Regions from separate parts of the Paenibacillus nuruki genome, predicted to be linked through region 2. Evidence: a T-box and tRNA genes for the amino acid it is inferred to sense, from the RefSeq annotation. Region 2 holds a T-box; the other holds one or more tRNA genes.
The links. A T-box is a leader RNA that pairs with one kind of tRNA and senses whether it is charged. The one in region 2 lies ahead of pheS (phenylalanine--tRNA ligase subunit alpha), so its partner is inferred to be a tRNA-Phe.
Positions count from the first base shown of each region.

Region 1: it has a tRNA-Phe gene. The T-box ahead of pheS (phenylalanine--tRNA ligase subunit alpha) is inferred to sense a tRNA for this amino acid. The anticodon was not compared.

Region 1 covers NZ_OY725677.1:151,308-154,695, forward strand. Annotated here, with positions in the region: rRNA gene RCP16_RS00740 (23S ribosomal RNA) at 1-496, shown strand, start outside; rRNA gene rrf (5S ribosomal RNA) at 559-675, shown strand; tRNA gene RCP16_RS00750 (tRNA-Asn) at 729-804, shown strand; tRNA gene RCP16_RS00755 (tRNA-Ser) at 808-899, shown strand; tRNA gene RCP16_RS00760 (tRNA-Glu) at 908-979, shown strand; tRNA gene RCP16_RS00765 (tRNA-Val) at 1,081-1,156, shown strand; tRNA gene RCP16_RS00770 (tRNA-Met) at 1,182-1,255, shown strand; tRNA gene RCP16_RS00775 (tRNA-Asp) at 1,263-1,338, shown strand; tRNA gene RCP16_RS00780 (tRNA-Phe) at 1,436-1,511, shown strand; tRNA gene RCP16_RS00785 (tRNA-Thr) at 1,534-1,609, shown strand; tRNA gene RCP16_RS00790 (tRNA-Tyr) at 1,629-1,713, shown strand; tRNA gene RCP16_RS00795 (tRNA-Trp) at 1,721-1,794, shown strand; tRNA gene RCP16_RS00800 (tRNA-His) at 1,826-1,898, shown strand; tRNA gene RCP16_RS00805 (tRNA-Gln) at 1,907-1,981, shown strand; tRNA gene RCP16_RS00810 (tRNA-Gly) at 2,011-2,085, shown strand; tRNA gene RCP16_RS00815 (tRNA-Cys) at 2,104-2,177, shown strand; tRNA gene RCP16_RS00820 (tRNA-Arg) at 2,197-2,273, shown strand; tRNA gene RCP16_RS00825 (tRNA-Leu) at 2,330-2,409, shown strand; gene RCP16_RS00830 (hypothetical protein) at 2,793-3,116, shown strand.
Region 2 covers NZ_OY725677.1:2,818,972-2,822,359, forward strand. Annotated here, with positions in the region: gene pheT (phenylalanine--tRNA ligase subunit beta) at 1-431, opposite strand, end outside; gene pheS (phenylalanine--tRNA ligase subunit alpha) at 451-1,464, opposite strand; T-box leader at 1,559-1,861, opposite strand; gene abc-f (ribosomal protection-like ABC-F family protein) at 1,946-3,388, opposite strand, start outside.

The sequences.
Region 1 (3,388 bases), 2.4 Mb from region 2:
GGTGGTACCGCATGGAAGGGCCATCGCTCAACGGATAAAAGCTACCCTGGGGATAACAGGCTTATCTCCCCCAAGAGTCCACATCGACGGGGAGGTTTGGCACCTCGATGTCGGCTCATCGCATCCTGGGGCTGAAGTAGGTCCCAAGGGTTGGGCTGTTCGCCCATTAAAGCGGTACGCGAGCTGGGTTCAGAACGTCGTGAGACAGTTCGGTCCCTATCTGTCGTGGGCGTAGGAAATTTGAGAGGAGCTGTCCTTAGTACGAGAGGACCGGGATGGACGCACCGCTGGTGTACCAGTTGTTCCGCCAGGAGCATCGCTGGGTAGCTACGTGCGGAAGGGATAAGCGCTGAAAGCATCTAAGCGTGAAGCCCCCCTCAAGATGAGATTTCCCAGTATGTAAGACCCCTTGTAGACGACGAGGTTGATAGGTTGGGGGTGGAAGTGCCGTAAGGCATGGAGCTGACCAATACTAATCGGTCGAGGGCTTATCCAAATCTACAAACGCGGTGTTTCAGTTTTCGGATTCAGTTTTCAGGGAGCAACACAGCCTGACTGTTTGGTAATGATGGCGGAGGGGTTCCACACGTACCCATCCCGAACACGACCGTTAAGCCCTCCAGCGCCGATGGTACTTGGACCGCAGGGTCCTGGGAGAGTAGGACGTTGCCAAGCAGAGCAGTACAGATTGACCGTTTCAAGGAGCAATCCGAGGAGACGGTGACTATTCCCTGATAGCTCAGTTGGTAGAGCACTCGACTGTTAATCGAGTTGTCACAGGTTCGAGTCCTGTTCGGGGAGCCATATGGAGAGGTGTCCGAGCTGGCCGAAGGAGCACGATTGGAAATCGTGTAGGCGTCACAAGCGTCTCGAGGGTTCGAATCCCTCTCTCTCCGCCACAATGTACGGCCCGTTGGTCAAGTGGTTAAGACACCTCCCTTTCACGGAGGTAACAGGGGTTCGAGTCCCCTACGGGTCATATCTTTTCTATCATTATATTGTTAAGTTTAGTAACATTGCTTATAAAAAAGACTTGACAAAAGTAATCAGAAAATGATATAATATGTTTTGTGTCACAATGGAGGTTTAGCTCAGCTGGGAGAGCATCTGCCTTACAAGCAGAGGGTCGGCGGTTCGATCCCGTCAACCTCCACCATAGAATTTTATAGTAAGAACAATGACGCGGGGTGGAGCAGTCCGGTAGCTCGTCGGGCTCATAACCCGAAGGTCACAGGTTCAAATCCTGTCCCCGCAATTAATCTGGAACCGTGGTGTAGGGGTTAACATGCCTGCCTGTCACGCAGGAGATCGCGGGTTCAAATCCCGTCGGTTCCGCCATTAATTGCTTAATAACTAGTATCAACTCACTACATTAATAGATGGTTCTCATCATGATTGAGTAGAAGAGTCGACACACAGCAATACATTAGACTACGGCTCGGTAGCTCAGTCGGTAGAGCAGAGGACTGAAAATCCTCGTGTCGGCGGTTCGATTCCGTCCCGAGCCACCATTTAGATTAATGTATAACACTTGCCGGTGTAGCTCAGTTGGTAGAGCAACTGACTTGTAATCAGTAGGTCGGGGGTTCAAATCCTCTCGCCGGCACCATCTTTTTTTTATTTAATGTGGAGGCTTAGCGAAGTGGCCAAACGCAGCAGACTGTAAATCTGTTCTCTCCGAGTTCGGTGGTTCGAATCCATCAGCCTCCACCAGTTTTGAAGGGGCATAGTTTAAAGGTAGAACAACGGTCTCCAAAACCGTTAGTGTGGGTTCAATTCCTGCTGCCCCTGCCAATATAACATTAATGATTCATTTTATAGCATGGCGATCGTGGCGAAGGGGTTAACGCACCGGACTGTGACTCCGGCATTCGTGGGTTCAAGTCCCATCGGTCGCCCTTTTTATTGGGGATTAGCCAAGCGGTAAGGCAACGGACTTTGACTCCGTCATGCATAGGTTCAAATCCTATATCCCCAGCCATTATTTACTTCTACTTCAATCAAGTGTAAGCGGACGTGGCTCAGCGGTAGAGCATCGCCTTGCCAAGGCGAGGGTCGTGGGTTCGATTCCCATCGTCCGCTCCATCTTTTATAATATAATATGGCGCCATAGCCAAGTGGTAAGGCACAGCTCTGCAAAAGCTCTATCCCCAGTTCGAATCTGGGTGGCGCCTCCAGTTATTTTTTAAAATTCTTGCGCCCTTAGCTCAGCTGGATAGAGCGTTTGACTACGAATCAAAAGGCCAGGAGTTCGAATCTCTTAGGGCGCGCCATTTTAGCTCTTATGTTCTAAATGGAAGCAACAACAAAATAGTATCATTTTTAATTAGCCGGTGTGGCGGAATTGGCAGACGCGCGCGACTCAAAATCGTGAGGGAAACCGTGGGGGTTCGAGTCCCTTCACCGGCATACACAAAGAAAAGCACTAGATCATTTGATCTGGTGCTTTTTTTATTGTCTTTTAAAATAGATCCTCACAATTAGTATGAAGTATGTGCTTAATTCCTATTACATTGATTTATTTGTAGGTTAATTCGATAATGCACAAGTAGTCCCCGTCTAAGGTCTAGGATAAAAAACCACCTGTAGTCCATTTTGCAGAATCGATTTCTACTTTACAATGTGTATATAAGGCAAACACAACATTTGCTACAGCCAGATATGAAAGTAACACGTTAGATGCTTTGCAGTCTTGAGGTATTGAACATCTCGTCACGTATTAACATCTAAGAATATGAATATTAAAAATGCTGAATACAAATATCTAAGTAAAGGAGGTGGAGCATTTGCGCATGAATCGTAAAAGTATAGCTGCTTTTGCATTGATTATCATTGGTGTATTAATGGTTTTCGGCAAATTTGTACCGGTGTTACATAGTCTGCTCGGTTATCTCATTGGACTATTAATCCCAATCGCATTACTTGTACTTGGTTATTATGCATTACAAAGTGGACGTCGATTTTTGGGGATTACATTATCGGTTATAGGTGCTTGTATTCTATTTGCTAAGTTATCTTGGATTATTGGCCCTGTAGTTGGAATCGCGTTGGTATGGTGGGGTTATTCGATGTTGAAGAATCGTCATCATCAGCAACGACAAGATCGAATGTTCTAAATATAGATACATTCTTTATTTAAATCATCGAATCTTGTTGGTGTAGAGGTTGTGAATGGGTAACATTCTAATAAAGCAGTTGGAATGTTACGATATAAATATAGTAAGACGTTATTATAAAGTAGTGTGGTTCATTACAAGTATAGTCATCTATTACACTACAAAATAATAGGATATCGTTGATCTTCGATTTCATCTGTTATTCATACTTTTTCGATAGAATGAAAGTAAGATATACGTAGATATCAAAAAAGATCACTTGTGATCAAGCA
Region 2 (3,388 bases):
AGAACCAAAATACCTTCTTGTTGATCTTTAGGAAGTAATTTATCGTTAATACCTAGTTCTTTGGCAGAACAGATCATCCCTTGAGATAATACGCCACGCAACTTGGCTTTTTTGATATCCATACCGCCCGGTAATTTAGCACCTACAAGAGCGACTGGAACTTTTTGTCCAGCATCGATATTTTTAGCACCACATACGATCTGTAAGTCTTCACCTTGTCCGGCATCAATTACACAGACGTTTAATTTGTCTGCATCTGGATGCTTTTCTTTACTTTTCACATAACCAACAACAACGTTTGTAATCCCTTGATTACGGTATTCAACGCTATCGATTTCGATTCCAGAACGTGTAATGCGCTCTGCTAGTTCTTCTGGAGTGACTTGATCCAAAGAAACATATTGAGACAGCCATTGTGTAGATACTTTCACTGCTATTCACTCCTTTATATTAGATACGTGAGAATTGTTTGAGGAAACGCATATCGTTACTGTAGAAATGACGAATATCGTCAATGCCGTATTTTAGAATAGCTATCCGTTCTACGCCGATACCAAATGCAAATCCACTATATACTTCAGGGTCAAAACCGCCCATTTCTAACACTTTAGGATGAACCATACCGCAACCTAACACTTCGATCCAGATGCGTTCACCATTCTTTTTCACAAAGGTAACATCAACTTCTACGCTAGGCTCTGTGAAAGGGAAAAAGCTAGGACGCAAACGAATTTCAGTAGACTCTCCGAACATTTCACGAGCAAATTGAAGTAATGTTCCTTTAAGATCACTCATACGAATCCCTTTATCAATCACCAATCCTTCGATTTGGAAAAATTGGAAAGAGTGAGTCGCATCGTCATCATCACGACGATATACAGCACCCGGGCAAATCACTTTCAAAGGTGCTTTTCCTTTAGCCGCTTCCATCGCACGAATCTGCACAGGAGAAGTATGGGTACGCATCAACAATTCATCGGTCAGATAGAAAGAATCTTGCATATCACGAGCAGGGTGATTTTTCGGCAAATTCAATGCTTCAAAGTTATAATAATCACTTTCTGCTTGAGGACCTTCAGCTACGCTGTATCCCATGCCCAGGAAAATATCTTCCATTTGTTCGATTACTTTGTTGATCGGATGGATACCGCCTTGTGGCAATCCACGACCAGGCAATGTTACATCGATTTTTTCAGCAGCAAGACGTTCGTTCGTCTCTGCACGTACAAATTCTTCTTGTTTGCGATTGATCACTTCTTCGATCGCTTCACGCACTTCATTAGCAACTTGACCCACAACAGGACGTTCTTCAGCACTAAGCTTACCCATACCACGTAAAACTTCGGTTAAAGCTCCTTTTTTACCAGAGTATTTAACACGTAGATCTGCTAGTTCTTTCGGTGTGGCTACTTTTTCTAATACTTCCAGTGCTTCGGATTTCAAAGCAAGCAAATGTTCTTGCATTTGGACGATTTCGCTCATCGTTGTTAAGCCCCTTTCTTCCTATCACGCAGTGTGTAAACCTTATTAAAACAACAAAAAAAGGCCTTCTCTCCCCTTAAGGGACGAAAAGACCGTGGTACCACCCTTGTTAGAAATTTATAATCTGTATCTCAATATAGAGTCTCCTCTAAATCAATCACATGTAGATTATAAGCTTCTCGCTCGAAACGACGATAACGGATCGTTACACCGGCTATTCCTAATCTATAGATCAGCTTAATCATACAGCTCACTTATATTTCAGAACGCTGCTCCAGAGTGAACTTCAACAGTCTGCTTCTGTAAAAATGCTCTCAATCTAATGGCATTTTCTCCCTGTACGACAGTACTGTTTACTCTTCTCTTTCGTTGCAGATGTCATAGTGAAAATAGATACTCACTATTTTACAAATAACCAGCCTTCCCGTCAACGATTGTTATGCAAAAAGAACTTTCTATTTATTTAAGACTGAGACGAATAGGACGCTAACTCTTTGCGCAACGATTGAATTTCTTGCCAGACTGGATCATTACCGTTCTGTTCCAAGTTGAGATTCTCAATCGATTGTGTAGCATTAGGCAAATGATCGCTTGATCGAGATATAGAAGGATTCGTCTTTTTCTGATCGGCAAGTCCAGATAATAACTGAGATAGACGCAATTCAAGCATCATACGCTGTTGATTCGCTTCTACCCCACCTGCTTGCACTTCTTGTTGCTGATGTGCCTGAGCAGCTTCATACTCTTCTACAGTGCCTTCAAACCATTGATATGGACGATCACGTTCCAGCTTCAACAGACGAATCGCTAATCGCCGAACTAACATCCGGTCATGAGAAACCATAATAATCGTTCCTGTATACTGTTCTAACGCAGACTCGATCACTTCTTGGGCAGCGATATCGAGATAGTTGGTCGGCTCGTCTAGAATTAATACATTAGCACCACCAAAATATAAACGGATTAATGCCACTCTGCACTGTTCTCCCATACTTAAATGACCAATCTGCTTGTACACATCTTCTCCACGGAATAAAAAGCAACCCAGAATCGTCTGTGCTTCTGTTCGTGTCATCGCTGGTAATACCAATAGACTATCCAGTAATGTCATTTCTAAAGGTAACCCTTCCAGTTCCTGAGAAAAATAACCTATATTTAATGCTGGATGATGCCACAGCTCACCGCTAGAAGGTTGTAATTGTCCGAGGAGTAGCTTGATCAATGTTGTTTTGCCCGAGCCGTTCGGCCCTGTAATCGCTATCCGATCGCCACGTTGTACATTCATATCCAGATGTTGAATTAAAGCGTGTTTGCTATAATCACTATGCTGATCTTCTTGATCTGAATGGTTTGAATAACCAAAGCTTACATCATCCAACCGAATCAACGTATGCCCTTTAAACTCACTAGCTTCTAGTTCAAAATTCATTTTGTCCGTAGCACGCGGTTTTTGCACACTTTCGGTATCTAACCGTTCCAGTGCTTTTTCTTTGGCGTGATAACGTGAAATATTTTTATTCGCTTTGTCTCTATAATAGCTTTTAGCCATTTTTACTTCACTTTGCTTCCCTGCTGCATGATGAGCCTGTTCAAACCACTGTTGATAATTGCGAATCGATTCTTGTAATGCTTTGCGCTGTTGTTCTTGCTTTTTGTATAGTGATTCCTGCGCTCGTAACTCACGCTGTTTGTGTTCACGGTAATCACGGTATCCACCTTTATATTTGGTCATTCCTGTAGAAGTTAATTCACAGACAGACGTTGCCATCCGATCTACAAATTCTCGATCATGGGATACAAATAACAGTGTACCTGTATACTGATGTAATCTCTTTTCTAACCATTCCATCGTTTCGGTATCCAGATGATTGGTCGGTTCATCCAAGATCAATAACTGGGTATCCCG